DNA from 2 places in the Spirillospora sp. CA-108201 genome. Region 2 is predicted to be linked to the other one. Evidence: riboswitches for the same ligand, from Rfam matches in the RefSeq annotation. Region 2 holds a riboswitch; the other holds the start of a gene.

Region 1 (8,795 bases), 6.1 Mb from region 2:
AGTAGCCCTCGGCGTCCTGGACGGGCGTCGCGGAATCGCCCGGCGCGTACAGGTGCGCCTCCACCCGCAGCCAGCGGAACGCCGAGCCGGTCGAGGAGTACGTGCACGTGGTGAGCGTCGAGTTCGCGCTCTGCCGCCGCGTCGCCTTCGGCACGGCCCGCTCGACCGTGCCCGCCGCGACCGTCCCGCACGGCGCCGGAAGCGCGTTGATCACATTCTGCGGCGTGCCCGGCGACCCGGACGGCCGGCCGGGCGGCGTCCGGCGCGGCGCCGCCTCCCGCTCGCCTCCCCCGGACATCACCACGACGACCGCGACCCCCGCCGCGGCGAGCGCCACGGCCGCCGCGACCAGCGCGACCAGTGCGGCGAGCCTGCGGGGACGGCGCCCCGGGGCCGGCGGCTCCGGCCCGGAGTACGGCCGGTGGAACGGCTCGACCGGACGCTGAAGGCCCACGCCGCGCTCCTCACTCCCGACTCGCCGACCCGTTCCCGCCATCTGCCAACGTAACCAGGGCCGCGGCGCCTGGCCAGGGACCCTGGCGGTGCCGTTCGTCGGACCCGGTGGTCACAATGAGGAGATGCTGACAGCCGACATCGCACGGACCTCGGCGGCGGTCGCGGGCACCTCGGGCCGCAAGGCCAAGATCGCCGCGCTCGCGGAGTGCCTGCGCGCGGCCGACCCGGGCGAGGCCGCGACCGTGGTCGCCTACCTGTCCGGCGAGCTGCCGCAGCGCCAGATCGGGGTGGGGTACGCCGCGCTGCGCGACGTCCCGCCGCCCGCCGCGGAGCCGTCCCTGACCGTCCCCGAGGTCGACGCGGCGTTCGGCGAGATCGGCGCCGTGTCCGGGCCCGGCTCGGTCGCCCGGCGGCGCGAGCTGCTCGCGGCGCTCTTCGGCCGCGCCACCGCCCCCGAGCAGGGCTTCCTCATCAGGCTGCTGGCGGGCGAGCTGCGGCAGGGCGCGCTGGACGGGGTGATGGCCGAGGCGATCGCGGCGGCGGCGCGGGTGCCCTCCGCCGAGGTGCGGCGCGCCTTCATGCTGCGCGGATCGCTCGGCCCGGTCGCGACCACCGCCCTCGCGGAGGGCGTGGACGGGCTGCGCGCGTTCACGCTGGAGGTCGGGCGGCCGGTCAAGCCGATGCTGGCGGCCGCCGCGCCGTCGGTCGACGAGGCGTTCGCCAAGCTCGGGGGCGAGGCGGCCGTCGAGTGGAAGCTCGACGGCATCCGCGCCCAGGTGCACGTGTCCGGCGGAGAGGTCCGGGTCTTCACCCGGACGCTGGACGAGATCACCTCCCGGCTGCCCGAGGTGGTGGAGGCGGTGCGGGGGCTGCCCGTCCGCGCGGCCGTGTTCGACGGGGAACTGATCGCCCTGCGGCCGGACGGGCGCCCCCACCCGTTCCAGGTCACCTCCGCCCGCACCGCGACCCGCACGGCCAAGGGCGTCGAGCCGGTGCCGCTGGCCGTCTTCCTGTTCGACGCCCTGTACCTCGTGGAGGCCGGCGACGCCCCTCCGCAGGGCGCGCGCGGCGAGGACCTGCTCGACGCGCCCGGGGCCGAGCGGTACGCGGCGCTCGCGCGTGTGGTCCCCGAGGAGCTGCGGATGCCCCGCGTGGTCACCGGCGATCCCGCCCGGGCCAAGGAGGTCTTCGACGAGGCCGTCGCGCGGGGCCACGAGGGCGTCGTGGTCAAGGCCCTCGACACCCCGTACACGGCCGGGCGGCGCGGCGCGGGCTGGATCAAGGTCAAGCCCCGGCACACCCTCGACCTCGTCGTCCTCGCCGTCGAGTGGGGGCACGGCCGCCGGCAGGGCCTGCTGTCCAACCTGCACCTCGGCGCCCGCGATCCCGAGACCGGCGGCTTCGTCATGCTCGGCAAGACCTTCAAGGGGCTCACCGACGAGCTGCTCGCCTGGCAGACGGAGCGGCTCCGCGCGCTGGCCGTGCGCGAGGACTCCTGGACGGTGCACGTCCGGCCCGAACTGGTCGTCGAGATCGCGTTCGACGGCGTCCAGCACAGCCCCCGCTACCCCGGCGGCATCGCGCTGAGGTTCGCCCGCGTCCTGCGGTACCGGCCCGACAAGTCCGCCGCCGAGGCCGACACGATCGACACCGTCCGGGCCGTCGCCCCCGTCATGGACTGAGCTCGGGCGCCTCCGCCGGCGGCAGTTCCCCGGACGGCGGCTCGTCCCCGTGCGCACGGCCGCGGGCCCGCCGGGCGGACGCGGCGCGGGTCCGGAGCCGCGACCCGGTCTGCCCCCGCACGCGCGACAGGGTGCGGCGGCGCGCCCGGGCCGCGGCCTCCCGGTGGGCGCGGGCCGCGGCGTTGCGCTCGGCGCGCTCGACGGCCTCCCGCTCGGCCCGGAACGCGGCGCGGCGCGCCGCCCGCCGCTCGGCCCGGCGCGCCCGGCCGCGCTCGGCCCGGCGTTCGGCCCGCCGCTCGGCGCGGGCGGCGGCGCGGGCCAGCCTGCGGCGGCGGGCCCGCTCGGCGGAATCGGCGCGGCGCTGGAGCAGCTCGGGCGGGATGAGGTCGTGCCGTCCCGCGATGAACTCCTGCACCCAGATCTTGGCGCGGATCAGCGGCCGCCTGAGCCGCGTCTCGCGCCGGACGGCCCGCTGGTAGCGGCGCGAGCCGGGGTCGTAGCGCCAGCGCGACCAGGGCGAGCCGGGCCGCGCCACCCGGATCGCGCCGACGATCAGCAGCGCGGGCATGAACAGCCCGAGCAGGCCCGTCCAGATCTTGCCCTTGAGCAGCGTGACCACGGCGAGGACGAGGTTGACCGCGAGGGAGGCGATGTAGACGCGGGTGATCAGCCCGGTGCCCGGGTCGGGCGCGATGCCCTCGTAGCCGAGGGGGCGGATGCCGAGCAGCAGCAGCCCGGTCACCGCCATGGCGACGAACACGGCGTCGACGGACGCGCGGCCCTTCTCCGTCCAGTAGACGTCGCTGAGGTGCAGGATCAGCGCGAACTCGTCCAGGACGAGGGCCGAGCCCATCCCGAACACCGCCGCCGCCGCGAGGTCGAGGCCGACGTAGGCGTCCGGGACGGCGAGGCTCGCCACGCCGCCCATCAGCATCAGCACCACGCCGAACACGACGTGGTGGATGTGCACGTCGCCGGCCTTCACGTTCCGGAACCACCAGCGCACGTCCGCGCGGATCAGCCGGACGTTCACCCGCGTCAGCACGAAAGTGATCATGAACGCGACGAAGAAGCCGAACAGCGGCAGCCGCCCGGTGGCCACGATGCGTTCGTCGAACATCTGGATCATCTGCCCCCCGCCCTCCCAATGATGCACCGTGACATGCGCGGATATCGTGGGACCCCTGCCGACGATCAAGGAGAGATCCGTCATGAGCCGCATCGTGGACCGCTGCGATCCCGGATACCGGGCATGGATCGCCGAGGCGATCCGGCTCGTGGACGCCGACGCCAACCGCAGCGCCGACACGCACCTGCACGTGTTCCCGCTGCCGCCCGAGTGGGGCATCGACCTCTACCTGAAGGACGAGTCGGTCCACCCCACGGGTTCACTGAAGCACCGGCTCGCGCGGTCGCTGTTCCTCTACGGGCTGGCCAACGGCTGGATCCGCCGGGACACGACGATCATCGAGGCGTCCAGCGGGTCGACCGCGGTGTCGGAGGCGTACTTCGCGCGGCTGCTCGGCCTGCCGTTCGTCGCGGTCATGCCGGCCACCACCAGCCCGGAGAAGATCCAGCTCATCGAGTTCCACGGCGGCCGCTGCCATCTGGTGGCCGACCCGTCGGCGATCTACGAGGAGTCGCGGCGGCTCGCGGCCGAGTGCGGCGGCCACTTCATGGACCAGTTCACCTTCGCCGAGCGGGCGACGGACTGGCGCGGCAACAACAACATCGCCGAGTCGATCTTCGAGCAGATGCGGCTGGAGCGGTTCCCCGAGCCGTCCTGGATCGTGGTCGGCGCCGGCACCGGCGGGACGTCCGCGACCATCGGCCGGTACGCCCGCTACCAGCGGTTCCAGACGCGGCTCGCGGTCGTCGACCCGGAGGGGTCGGCGTTCCACGGCTCGTTCGCCGACGGTGACCCCGCCCGCACCGCGGCGGGCTCGCGGATCGAGGGCATCGGCCGCCCCCGCGTCGAGCCGTCGTTCCTGCCCACGGTGATCGACCGGATGATCCGGGTGCCGGACGCGGCGTCCGTCGCGGCGATGCGCTGGACGAGCGGGGTCAGCGGCCGCAGCGTCGGCGGCTCGACCGGCACGAACATGTGGGGCGCCGCCGAACTGATCGCCCAGATGCGGGCCCGCGGGGAGCGCGGCAGCGTCGTCACGCTCATCTGCGACGGCGCCGAGCGCTACGCGGGCACCTACGGGTCGGACGCGTGGCTGGCGGACCAGGGCCTCGACATCGGCCCCTACGTGGCCGCGCTGGACGGCTTCCTGAAGACCGGCGCGATGCCGGACGTCACCCCGTGACGCGGATCGGGTTGAACAGGTCGGCGTAGATCAGCAGGCCGCCCATGACGATCAGGACGACCGCCATCACGTACGTCACCGGCAGCGCCTTGGCGACGTCCACGTAGCCCGGGTCGGGCCTGCGGAAGATCCGGGCGAACGCCTTCTTGACCGCTTCCAGCAGCGCGCCGGCGATGTGCCCGCCGTCCAGCGGCAGCAGCGGGATGAGGTTGAACAGCCCGACCGCGAGGTTCAGCGAGCCGAGCAGCATCACGAAGAAGGAGACCTTCTGCGTGCCGGTGAAGTCGTCGGACGCGGCGACCTCGCCGCCGATCCGGCTGACGCCGACGACGCCGATCGGCCCGTTCGGGTCGCGCTCGTCGCCGCCGAAGGCCGCGTTCCACACGCCGACCATCTTCTGCGGCATCCGCACCAGCGCGCCGACGGTGCGCCCGGTCAGGTCGCCCATCGTGCTCGCGACCGCGCCCGGCCCCTGCCGCTCGATCGCGCTGGACGGCGTGATGCCGAGGAACCCGACGTTGACGACCTTTTCCTCGTCCTTGAGGTCGTACATCTGGTTGCGGGTGATGGGCACGTTCAGCCGCACGTCCCTGCCGTCCCGCCGGACGGTCATCGGGACGGTCCTGCCGCCGTCCTCGCGGATCAGCACCTGCAGCTGCCCGTAGTCGTCGATCTTCTTGCCGTCGAACGCCGTGATCCGGTCGCCGGCCTGGAGCCCGACCTGCCGCGCGGGCGTCGGCGCCGCGTTCGCCGGGCACGCGGCGACCTTGGCGCTGGCCGGCACCATGCACTCGGCCACCTCCTTGATCACCGGCTGCGGCTGGCTGGTGCCGATGCCCATCAGCAGGATCGCGAAGAACATCACCGACAGCAGCAGGTTCATCGCGGGCCCGCCGAACATGATGAGCAGCTTCTGCCACCACTTCTTGGCGTAGAACACGCGGTCGCCGTCGCCGGGCCCGACCTCCTCCAGCGAGGCCCCGCGCGCGGACTCGATCAGCCCCTGCCACGGCCCGGTGCTGATCCGCCGCACCTGCCCGGGCGCGTCGCCCTTGCGCGGCGGCAGCATGCCGATCATGCGGATGTAGCCGCCGAGCGGGATCCACTTGACGCCGTACTCGGTCTCGCCCTTGCGCCTCGACCACATGGTGGGCCCGAACCCGACCATGAACTGCGTGGTCCGCACCTTGAACAGCTTGGCGAAGGAGAAGTGCCCGAGCTCGTGCAGTGCGATGGAGACCAGCAGGCCGAAGAAGAGGATCAACGCTCCAGCCAGGTAGTAGACCATGCGGCGTGCCCTCCGGGTCCGTGCACCCCGCGAGCCCGGGGGTGATCTCCGACAACCAGTTCAGAGTACGTTACGGCCCGCGATCCGGTTGAGGCGAACGGAGAAGCGGCACACGCCTTAAGCCACTTTGATGCGCGGTGCTAACCCGGCCGCGCTTCCTTGGCACGAGAACCCGTATCCAAGGGGAGGGCCGACGCCGCATCATGGCCCCCACCCGCCCCACGGAGGTTCCCTTGAAGCGCGGTCACATAGCGGCAATGGCGCTGATCCTGCCCCTGGCCCTGGCCGGCTGCGACGACGGCAAGCCGGCGAGCGCGTCGTCACCCCAGGCCCCGACCGCCGCGACGACGGCCCCGTCCACCCCCAGGCCCGGCAGGACCACCGAGACGCCGCCGCTCCCCCCGGCCCAGTCGAAGGCGGTCAAGGCCTTCAACGACTGCATGCACAAGCAGGGCGTCCAGATGCCGACCCCCAACCCCACGAGAACCCCCGCCCCCGACGAACTGCAGAAAATCAGGGCGGCCCTGCAAACCTGCGTGAAGTCCATGTCCGCACCCCCCAACTGACAGCCTCCGCCAGCGCAGAGCCGAGCGCGGGACACCGCCACACGAACACGGAGCGCAACGGCCGGGACCAGCCGCATGCGGATGGACGGAAACAGGACCCCCAGCAGCAACCGTCTGACGAAGCCACCTCAGCCGCCGCCTAAGCCCCGTGACAACGCGGGGGCCGCGATCGCGTCCGAAGGCAGATCCGAGCGAAGCAAGGATCTGATCGCGAAGCGAGCCGCAAGGCGAGCCGGAGCGATGCAGCGATCGCACGCGTTTCCCCAGGGTCGAGGCCCCCAAGGCCTCGACCCTGGGGAAACGCAATGAACACTGCTAGCCTTCTGCGACAGCTGATGATCCCGTGCGGGAGAGTCCCTCGCAGCCGGTGGGGGGCGCCGAAGGAGCAAATCCTCCCCGGAACCTCTCAGGCCCACGGACCGCACGGGCCAGGCGACCTCTGGAAAGCGGGGACTCCTGTCCCCCGCCGAAGGTGAAAGCCCGCCGTGCCGCGGCGGGTGAAGCTCTCAGGCGCCGATGACAGAGGGGGAGGCACCGATACGCCCGGTGCGCGAGTGGGACGATGGACCATGCGCGCCCGTGACGAAGGAGCCGAGCCCATGTCCGCCGATCCGACCGCGAAGAAGACGCCGCTGCACGACGTCCATGAGGACCTCGGCGCGAACCTCGTCGACTTCGCCGGCCATCTGATGCCGCTGCGCTACGCGAGCGAGACCGCCGAGCACCGGGCGGTCCGCACGGGCGCGGGGCTGTTCGACCTGTCGCACATGGGGGAGATCTTCCTTTCGGGTCCGGGGGCGGGGGCGGCGCTGGACTTCGCGCTGGTCGGCAACCTGTCGCCGATGCCGGTGGGCAAGGCCCGCTACACGATGATCTGCGGGCCGGACGGCGGCGTCCTGGACGACCTGATCGTCTACCGGCTCGCGGACGAGACGTGGATGGTGGTGGCGAACGCCGCGAACGCGGCGGTGGTCCGGGAGGCGCTGGTCGAGCGGGCCGCGGGGTTCGAGGCCGCGGTGGACGACCGGTCCGGCTCCTACGCGCTGATCGCGCTGCAGGGCCCGCGTTCCCAGGGGATTCTCGAGGGGTTCACGGACGCGCCGCTGGCCGGTCTGAAGTACTACGCGATCCTGGCGGGGCGGGTCGCGGGCGTGGACGCGCTGGTCGCCCGCACGGGGTACACGGGCGAGGACGGGTTCGAGCTGTTCGTGGACGCGTCCGACGCGGTCCGGTTGTGGGGGGCGCTCGCCGCGGTGGAGGGGGTCGTCCCGGCGGGGCTGTCGGCTCGCGACACGCTGCGCCTGGAGGCGGGGATGCCGCTGTACGGGAACGAGTTGACGGCCGAGACGACGCCGTTCGAGGCGGGCCTCGGCCGGGTGGTCAAGCTGGACAAAGCTGTCGATTTCGTGGGGAAGTCGGCCCTGGCGGCTCAGGCGCAGACCCCGCCGGGCCGTAGGCTCGTGGGACTGGTCGCGCGGGGGCGTCGCGCGCCTCGCAAGGGGTACCAGGTCGTCACGTCCGGCGGCGCGCCGTGCGGAATCGTGACGAGCGGCGCCCCGTCGCCCACACTGGGCACGCCGATCGCGATGGCGTACCTCGACAGCGGCGTCGAGGAGGCCGGCCTCGCGGTGGACGTCCGCGGCCGGCGGGAGCCGGTGGACGTGGTGGCCCTGCCGTTCTACAAGCGTCCCTGATCTGCAAGCGTTCCTGAACAAGTTGTCCGGCGGTGTGGGGGCGCGCCCCCACGGTGGAAAGAGAGAAGTGATCGTGAGCGTTCCGGAGGAGCTCCGCTACAGCGAGGAGCACGAGTGGGTGTCGGGCCTCGGCGGCGAGGACGGCATCGTCACGGTCGGCATCACCGCGCACGCCGCCGACGCCCTCGGTGAGATCGTCTACATCGAGCTGCAGCCGTCGGAGGGCGACGCCGTCGAGGCGGGCGAGCCGTGCGGCGAGGTGGAGTCGACCAAGTCGGTCAGCGACCTCTACTCCCCCGTCAGCGGCGAGATCACCGCGATCAACAGCGCGGTGGTGGACGAGCCGAAGGTCATCAACGACGACCCGTACGGCGAGGGCTGGATCTTCAAGGTGCGGATCTCGCAGGAGCCGGGCGACCTGCTCGACTCCGCCGCCTACGACAAGCTGATCGAGGAATCATGAGCCTGAACGACTCCCTCGCGACGGCCGATCCGGAGGTCGCCGAGGCCGTCGCCGCGGAGCTGCGCCGCCAGCAGGGCACCCTGGAGATGATCGCGTCGGAGAACTTCGCGCCCGTCTCGGTGCTGGAGGCGCAGGGCTCGGTCCTGACGAACAAGTACGCCGAGGGGTACCCGGGCCGCCGGTACTACGGCGGCTGCGAGTTCGTGGACGTCACCGAGCAGCTCGCCATCGACCGGGCCAAGGCCCTGTTCGGCGCCGAGCACGCGAACGTCCAGCCGCACAGCGGCGCGCAGGCGAACACGGCGGTCTACTTCGCGCTGCTCCAGCACGGCGA
Region 2 (8,795 bases):
GCGACCGCGGCGTCCAGGACCTCGCCCAGATCACCCTCATGAGCGACGGCGTCAGCGTCTACGAGTGCACCTCTCCCGACGAGGTCGTCGACCTCCTCCAGGGCGGGCAGGGCGTGTTCGGCATCGCGCTCGGGCGGGTGTGGCAGGAGGTGGAGGGCAGTCTGGCGGAACTGCCCGCTGAACGCGCCTCCACCGGCGACGACGACCCCTCCGGACACCACCACGACGAACTGGCCGACCGGCGGCGCGCCCGCCGCACCGGCTGAGGCCGACGCCTCAGAGCGCTTCTTTGCGCTGCAGGAAGGCGAACGCCCCCCATCCCGGCAGGACCGGCAGCCACAGCGTCAGGAGCCGGTAGAGCAGCACCGCCGACGTGGCCGTCTCCGCCGTCAGCCCCGAGATCGTCAACGCCAGCGTGAGGGCGCCCTCCACGGCCCCGAGCCCGCCCGGCGTCGGCGCCGCCGACCCGACCGCGTTCGCGGTCAGGAACACCAGCACCACCGTCGTCCACGGCAGCGAACCGCCGAACGCCCGGATCGACGCGTCGAGGCACAGCGTGAACGCCAGCGTCAGCAGCAGGGTGCCGCCCATGCCGGTGGACAGCTTCCGCGGCGACTGCAGGACGTCCACCAGGCGCGGAACCACGCCCGAGAACATGGCCCGCAGCCGCGAGGCGACCACCCGCCGCACCCGCGGCACCGTCAGCGCGAGCCCCGCCAGCAGCCCCAGCCCGAGCACCGCGAGCACGATCGTCCGGGACGGGGCGAGGTCGTGCGTCGCCTTCGCCGTCGAACCGGTCAGGAACCCGAACAGCACCAGCAGCAGGATGTGGGTGACCAGCCCCACGAGCTGGGACGCGCCCACGCTCGCGACGGCGAGGGCGGGCCGGACGCCCGAGCGCTGCAGGTAGCGCGTGTTGACGGCGACGCCGCCGACGGCCGCCGGCGCGACCAGCTTCACGAACGACGCGGCCAGCTGCGCCAGGACCGTCCGCCCCAGCGGCAGCCGTTCGGGGACGAACCCCATCAGCATGAACGCGGCGGCCACGTAGGTGAGCGCCGCGGCCCCCAGCGCCGCCGCCACCCAGTGCCAGCTCGCCGTGGCCGCCAGGTGGCCGATGTCCAGGCTCGTCACCTGCGGGATGACGATGTACGCCGCGACCGACAGCGCCACGATGCTGACGATGGTCCGCGGCTGGAACCGCTCCAGCCTGGCCGGCGGCGCCTCCGTCTCCGGCTTCAGCCGGACGATCTGCTCCCGGATGCGGGTGAGCAGGTCCTTGTTGTGCCGCAGCGCGGTGCGGGTCGCCCGCGACAGCGCCACCCGCTGGAGCAGCGGCACCGCCCCGCCGAGGGCCTCCTCGCCCAGCACCGGCGCCGCCGTCCGCACCGCCCGTTCCGGCCCCGTGCGCAGTGCCAGCGTCGTGAGCAGCTGCGCGAGGTCCAGGCGCAGCGCCAGGTCGCCGGCCGCCGTCTCCCCGGACCGCAGGTCGGTGAGGTAGGCGAGGCCGTCGTCGCCGACGAGGACCGCCTCGCCCTCCAGTCTCCGGTGCGCGAGCCGACCCGCCTGCAGCGACCGGAACTGCCGCCACACGTCCGTCAGCAGCTCGTCGGTGATCTCCTCGCCGGGGACGTCCCCGAGCCGCCGCCCCGGGACGTGCTCGTAGGCCAGCAGCGCCGCCTCGGTGCCGGCCTCGCAGGTGCCGACGAGCCGCGGCGTCCGGGCGCCCGCGGCGTCCACCGCGTACGCCATCAGCGACTCCAGCTCCAGGGACCGGCGCAGCGACCGCAGCGTCCGCCCCGTCGTCGCCCCGCGCAGCCGCAGCAGCCGCCAGACGCGGTAGAGCAGGCCGGCGGACTGCTGGTCGCGGTCCAGGACGCGGACCTCCACGTCCCAGTCGCCGTGCGGCTCCCGTCCCGCCGGGAGCCGGGCGCCGTACGCGCCGCGCGGGGAGGGGGCGAGGGCGACGCCGTAGCGGCGGGTCTCGTCGGCGTCGTGCGTGCCGTCCAGGCGCGCCCCCGCAGCGGGCGCAGCCCGAGCCGTTCGAGCGCGGCCACCACGGCCGCGCCCGGCGGGCGCGGGTTCGGCGTCCCGACCGCGTAGAGGGCGCCGTGGCCGATGGCGCGGCCGAGCAGGTAGGTGGCCGCCAGCGCGGCGACGGAGGCGTAGGACGCGGTCAGCCCCGTCAGCGCAGCCAGCCCGATCATGGTCCAGGTCGCGGCCTGCCAGCGGGCGCGGCCCGCCATCCCGACCGCGCTGACGAACGCGATCACCGGGGCGATGTCGGTGTGCACCGGCGCGGTCTCGGTGCCGCCCCAGATCAGCGAGTCGAGCACGCCGCCCGGCGCGGCCCGCACCACCAGGTCGTCCAGGCCCACCGTGATCCCGAAGGCGATCATCGCCGCCAGCAGCGCGACGGCCACGCGCATGCCGTCCTTGTGGAACAGCCGCTCGATCGCGAACGCGACCGGCACGGCCAGCACCCCGAAGCTGGACACCAGCGTCGCCAGCGTCAGCAGCAGCCGCGGCGCGTGCGCGGTGCCCTGCGCGATGTCGGTCTGCAGGCCGTGGGTCGTCTGCTGCGCGATCGACACCAGCAGCATCACCGCCGCCAGCCCCACCACGGACGCCGCGAACCGGATGGCGTCGGAGGACCGGCGGATCCGGTACGGCTGCGCGGGCTCGTCGACCGTCGCGCCCGCGGCCGCACCCTGCACCGGGCGCACCGCGTCGTCGTGGGTCTGTGTCACGCCGTACCGCCGCCCTGACCATCCGCCATCGTGATCAGCGTCCCAGACCCGGCGGCGCGCCGTCGAGTCGCGGGGCCGCCCCCGGGACGCGCGTCCATCCCGCAGCCTCATCCGCCCGCCCCCCGTGCGGTCCGGGACCGTCGCGGCCCAGGTGAGTCAGCACATGGTACTCGCCGGTACAGCGCCGGCGACGGAGGGCGGGGCCTCTTGCGGCGGGCCGGAACGACGTCGCGGACGCACCTTTGGGTAGGGTTCGACCTAGGACATGCCGTCGACCCTGTGCGGGAGAGACCCCACGCCGCCAGCGTGGGGCGCCGAAGGAGCAACCTCCCCGGAACCTCTCAGGCAAAAGGACCGTGCGGGCGAGGCACCTCTGGAAAGCAGGCGTCGGTCCCCGCGCGCGGGGAGGGGCGGCTCACCGAAGGGGAAACCCCGCCGCGCGGGTGAAGCTCTCAGGTGCCGATGACAGAGGGGGAGACCGGCCGCCGGCCGCGCCGGCGGCGCACCTGAGCGACCGCAGCAGCCAGGAGGCCCTCCATGACCGCCCAGTTCTTCGCCCCTGTGGCCGCGCCGCAGCACCCCCGGACGGCGTTCGCCGACCGGCACATCGGCCCTTCGCCGGACGACCAGGCGAGGATGCTGGCCGCCATCGGCTACTCCGGCGCCGAGGCTCTGATCGACAGGGCGGTCCCCGCCGCGATCCGCACGTCCCGGCCCCTGGACCTGCCGCCCGCGCTGAGCGAGACCGCCGCGCTGGACCGGCTCCGCGAGCTGGCGTCCCGCAGCACCGTCCTCACGTCCATGATCGGGCTCGGCTACCACGGGACGACCACGCCCGGGGTGATCATGAGGAACGTGCTGGAGAACCCGGGCTGGTACACCGCCTACACGCCCTACCAGCCCGAGATCTCCCAGGGGCGCCTCGAAGCCCTGCTGAACTTCCAGACGGTCGTGGGCGACCTGACCGGACTGCCCGTCGCCAACGCCTCCATGCTGGACGAGGGCACCGCCGCCGCCGAGGCCATGGCCCTCGCCCACCGCGTCTCCAGGCGCAGGGAGCCCGGGACGTTCCTCGTCGACATCGACACCCTCCCGCAGACGATCGAGGTCGTCCGGACCCGCGCGATCCCGCTCGGCATCGAGGTCGTCATCGCCGACCTGTCCGGCGGCCTCCCCGCCGGCGACTTCTTCGGCGTGCTGCTGCAGTACCCCGGCGCGTCCGGCGCCGTCCGCGACCTGGAGCCGGTCATCGCGCAGGCCCACGAGCGCGGTGCCAAGGCCGTCGTCGCCGCCGACCTGCTCGCGCTGACGCTGCTGCGCCCCCCGGGCGAGTGCGGCGCCGACATCGCGGTGGGCTCCGCGCAGCGGTTCGGCGTCCCCTACGGGTTCGGCGGCCCGCACGCCGGCTACATGGCGGTCGGTGAGGGCATCCAGCGCCAGCTCCCCGGACGGCTCGTCGGCGTGTCCGTCGACGCCGACGGCGCCACCGCCTACCGGCTGGCGCTGCAGACCCGCGAGCAGCACATCCGCCGCGAGAAGGCCACCAGCAACATCTGCACCGCCCAGGTCCTGCTCGCCGTGATGGCGAGCATGTACGCCGTCTACCACGGCCCCGAGGGGCTGGCGGCGATCGCGCAGCGGACGCACCGCCGCGCCGCCGAGATCGCCGCGGGGCTGCGCGCCGCCGGCGTCGAGGTCGTGCACGACTCGTTCTTCGACACCGTCCTGGCCCGCGTGCCCGGCCGCGCCGCCGCGGTCGTCGAGGCCGCCCGCGAGCGCGGGATCAACCTGCGCCCGGACGGGCCCGACCACGTCGCGGCCGCCTGCGACGAGACGACGCGGCCCGAGCACGTCGCGGCCGTGCTGGAGGCGTTCGGCGCCGCCGTGCCCGGCGAGGTCCCCGAGGCGTTCCCGGACGCCCTGCGCCGCGAGAGCCCCTACCTGACCCACCCCGTCTTCCACGCGCACCGCTCCGAGACCGCGATGCTGCGCTACCTGCGCAGGCTCCAGGACAAGGACATCGCGCTCGACCGCTCCATGATCCCGCTCGGCTCCTGCACGATGAAGCTGAACGCGACCGCCGAGATGGAGCCGATCACCTGGCCGCAGTTCGCGGACCTCCACCCGTTCGCGCCGCTCGACCAGGCCGCCGGCTACGTCGAGCTGATCGGCGAGCTGGAGGGCTTCCTCGCCGAGATCACCGGGTACGCGAAGGTCTCCGTCCAGCCGAACGCCGGCTCCCAGGGCGAACTGGCCGGGCTGCTCGCCATCCGCGGCTACCACGCCTCCCGCGGCGAGGAGCACCGCGACGTCTGCCTGATCCCGTCCTCGGCGCACGGCACCAACGCCGCCAGCGCCGTCATGGCCGGGATGCGGGTCGTCGTCGTGAAGTGCGACGAGGGCGGCAACGTCGACCTCGGCGACCTGCGCGCCAAGCTCGGCGAGCACGGCGACCGGCTCGCGGCGATCATGGTGACCTACCCGTCCACGCACGGCGTCTTCGAGGAGACGATCACCGAGGTCTGCGCGGCCGTGCACGACGCCGGCGGCCAGGTCTACGTCGACGGCGCCAACCTCAACGCGCTCGTCGGCCTGGCCCGCCCCGGCGAGTTCGGGTCGGACGTCTCCCACCTCAACCTGCACAAGACGTTCTGCATCCCGCACGGCGGCGGCGGCCCCGGCGTCGGCCCGATCGGCGTCCGCGAGCACCTGGCCCCGTTCCTGCCCAACCACCCGCTCCGCGAGGAGGCCGGCCCCGGCACCGGCGTCGGCCCGATCTCCGCCGCCCCGTGGGGATCGGCGGGCATTCTGCCGATCTCCTGGGCCTACATCGCGATGATGGGCCCGGACGGCCTGCGCGCCGCCACCGAGGGCGCCATCATCGGCGCCAACTACCTCGCCGCCCGCCTCGCCCCGCACTACCCGATCCTCTACACCGGCCGCGACGGCCTCGTTGCGCACGAGTGCATCGCCGACCTCCGCAAGATCACCAAGGAGACGGGGATCACCGCCGAGGACGTCGCCAAGCGCCTCATCGACTACGGCTTCCACGCCCCGACCCTGTCGTTCCCCGTCGCCGGCACCCTGATGATCGAGCCCACCGAGTCCGAGGACCTCGCCGAGCTCGACCGGTTCTGCGAAGCCATGATCGAGATCCGCCGGGAGATCCAGCGCGTCGCCGACGGAGGCTACGACGCCGAGGACAACCCCCTCAAGAACGCCCCCCACACCGCCGCCTGCCTCGTCTCCGACGACTGGAAGCACGCCTACACCCGCGAGGAGGCCGCCTACCCCCTCCCGTCCCTCCGGGAGAACAAGTACTGGCCGCCCGTCCGTCGCATCGACCAGGCCTACGGCGACCGCAACCTCGTCTGCTCCTGCCCGCCCCCCGAAGCGTACGAGTAGATTCTTTTATCTCCTCCTGCTGTGCCTATGGCAGTGCCCTCCTTCTTCGGGCCTGGGGGCCCTCCATCGTCGAGAACTGCGGGCGATCGCTGGCATCGCTCCGGCTCGCCCAGGGGCTCGCTGCGCGATCAGGTTCTCGCAAGCTCGAACCTGCCTTCGGACGCGATCGCGGGCCTCGGGTTGTCGCGGGGTTGCCCAGCGGGCTGAGGTCGTTGCAGTAGTGGGTGCTGCCGGGCGTGCCTGCGGACGCGGGTGATCGCGAGGGCTTGTGGCGCTTGCGGTTGGGGGCGTCGCCTTTGGTGCGAGGGTGTCGCCCGCGCTGAGGGCGCGGGTTGGCGGGCGCTCGCATTGGTTCGGGTTGGCGGATCGGGCGTTCGGCGATGCCGCGGGTGGCTCCGGCGATGGATTTGTGATCATGGTTCGGTTTTCGGGGTGTCGGGGCGGGACGGGGCGGGGGGTGGATCGCTACGCTCTTTGCGGACCCCGACCCCCAGAGGGCAGAAGAGCGATGATCGAGTCTCCGGACGCGGTATCCGACGACGCGGCGCGACTGTGCGACGAGGCCCGCGGCCTCGCCGAGAGCGGTGAGGCGGAGCGGGCCGCGCTGCTGTTCGAGAGGGTGCTCGCGCTGGGCGACACCCCTTTCCGGGCGCGGGCGGCGCTCGGGCTGGCGGTCGTCCTGGACGACGCCGGGCACGTGGAGCGCGCCAGGGAGGCCGACCGGGCCGCGATCGCCACCGCCGACCCCGAGTACGGGCCGCGCGCCGCCTACCACCTGGCGCTCACCCACGAGCGGGCCGGCGAGCACGAGCGGGCGGCGCCCGCCTGGCGGGTCGTGGTCGACTTCGGCAACCCCGCCTACCTGCCGCCCGCCCACCTGGCCCTCGCCCGGATCGCCGACGACGCCGGCGACTTCGACGCCGCCCGCGACCACTGGGAGGCGGTGATCGCGACCGGGGACGCCGAGTACGGGCCGCCCGCCGCGCACGACCTGGCCCAGCGGCTGCTGGAGCGCGACGAGCCCGCCCGGGCCCAGCGGGTCCTGACCGCCGGGCTCAAGCTGATCGACCGGGGCGCCGACCCGTACGCGCACGGGCGGCTCGCCGTCGCGCTGGGCATCTCCTACCTCGACCAGGCGATCGGCGCGTTCGGCGCGGCGCTGGAGGAGGAGCCGTCCGACCCGGAGGTCGGGCCGCTCGCCACCGAACTGCTGGCGCGGACGCTGCCGCTGCGCGGCCGGGGCGCCGAGGCGAGCGAGGTGTGGCGGCGCGGGCTCGCCGAGCCCGGCACCGCGGGGCAGGTGCGGGCGCGGCTGCGCCGCGAGTTCGGCGACGCCGACGACGAGGGCGACGGCGACCTGTGGTGGGAGCCCGTCGTGGAGCACGCCGTGTCGGACGGCACCCTCCCCGCGCTCGCCGGCGAGGCGTTCGGCGCCCTCGACCACATGTACGCGCTGCTCGGCGTCCGGTACGCCGAGCGCCGGACGGACGACGCCCGCGAAACCCTCGGCCGGGCGGTGCGGGTGCCGGCCGGCTACGCGTGGGGCCCCCTGCTGCACGAGAGCTTCGCCGAGCGGTTCCGCCTGGCGACGGGCACGGCCGTCCCGGACTGGACCGAAGGCTAGCCGGCCGTGTTTCACAGTCCCGGCCCACCTCGCTCGCCTGGCGGCTCGCCACGTGACCGGGCCGGGGCGAACGCGGCGTCGCGTTTGCGCGCGTGGCCTGGGCCACTTCGAGACGGGCCCTACTAGCCGGCGATGGCGCGCTCGGCGATCACCTTGGTGATGCGGGCGCGGACGAGGTACTCGGTGGGGACGGCGTTGCGCCGCCCGAACTCCTCGGCCCGGTCCGCGCCCATGTAGCGGCCGCCGATGACGGTCGCCCAGCGGAGCACCTCGTCCAGGTCCTCGACGAGGGACGCCTCGGCCTGGATCAGCACGTACGAGTACGGCGGCGTCTGGTCGTCGACGCAGACGGACAGGCGCGGGTCGCGGGCGAGGACGCGGCCCTTGACGCTGCGGTGCCCCGTGTTGAACAGCAGGTCGTCGCCGTCGAGGACGAACCAGATCGGCGTCACGTGCGGCGAGCCGTCCTTGCGGGTGACGGCGGCCTTGCCGGTGCGGGTGCCCTCCATGGCGAACGCGCGCCACTCGCTGTCGCTCATCGTCTCCATGGACCCAGTCTGCCGCACGACCCGTCCGCGCCTGCCGCTACCGTGAGTCACATGAAGGTCGCGACGGCGCACGGGCCCGCAGAGGTGGTGCTGGACGAGGTGGACGACCCGGCGCTCCTGCTGGTGCTGACGCACGGGTCGAACGGGGGAGTGGAGGCCGCCGACCTGCTGGCGGTGCGGGCGGAGGCGCTGCGGCTCGGCGGCGCCGTCGCGCGGGTGACGCAGCCGTTCCGGCTCGCCGGGCGGCGGGCGCCCGGCCCGGCGGCCAAGCAGGACGAGGCGTGGCTGGAGATCGTCGCGGTGCTGCGCGAGAGGTTCGGGGACGTCCCGCTGGTGCAGGGCGGCCGGAGCAACGGGGCGCGGGTGGCGTGCCGGACGGCGGCCGCCGCGGGGGCGGCGGGCGTGGTGGCGCTGGCGTTCCCGCTGCACCCGCCGGGCAGGCCGGAGAAGACCCGGGTGGAGGAACTG

Evidence for each region. A riboswitch is a leader RNA that binds a small molecule or an ion and turns the genes downstream of it on or off. The one in region 2 is predicted to bind glycine.
Region 1: it holds a riboswitch for glycine, as region 2 does, so the genes downstream of both, gcvT (glycine cleavage system aminomethyltransferase GcvT) here and gcvP (aminomethyl-transferring glycine dehydrogenase) in region 2, are expected to answer to the same signal.

The regions. Positions count from the first base shown of each region.
Region 1 covers NZ_JBNJNE010000001.1:7,771,953-7,780,747, reverse strand. The annotation lists gene ACQEU6_RS37435 (hypothetical protein) at 1-454, opposite strand, end outside; gene ACQEU6_RS37430 (ATP-dependent DNA ligase) at 579-2,138, shown strand; gene ACQEU6_RS37425 (hypothetical protein) at 2,128-3,351, opposite strand; gene cds1 (L-cysteine desulfhydrase Cds1) at 3,350-4,450, shown strand; gene ACQEU6_RS37415 (M50 family metallopeptidase) at 4,440-5,738, opposite strand; gene ACQEU6_RS37410 (hypothetical protein) at 5,996-6,304, shown strand; glycine riboswitch at 6,641-6,736, shown strand; glycine riboswitch at 6,741-6,830, shown strand; gene gcvT (glycine cleavage system aminomethyltransferase GcvT) at 6,904-7,998, shown strand; gene gcvH (glycine cleavage system protein GcvH) at 8,072-8,461, shown strand; gene glyA (serine hydroxymethyltransferase) at 8,458-8,795, shown strand, end outside.
Region 2 covers NZ_JBNJNE010000001.1:1,661,662-1,670,456, reverse strand. The annotation lists gene ACQEU6_RS08205 (MerR family transcriptional regulator) at 1-266, shown strand, start outside; gene ACQEU6_RS08200 (lysylphosphatidylglycerol synthase transmembrane domain-containing protein) at 277-1,752, opposite strand; gene ACQEU6_RS08195 (hypothetical protein) at 1,752-2,750, opposite strand; glycine riboswitch at 3,023-3,117, shown strand; glycine riboswitch at 3,118-3,229, shown strand; gene gcvP (aminomethyl-transferring glycine dehydrogenase) at 3,288-6,155, shown strand; gene ACQEU6_RS08185 (tetratricopeptide repeat protein) at 6,664-7,779, shown strand; gene ACQEU6_RS08180 (PPOX class F420-dependent oxidoreductase) at 7,902-8,327, opposite strand; gene ACQEU6_RS08175 (alpha/beta hydrolase family protein) at 8,379-8,795, shown strand, end outside.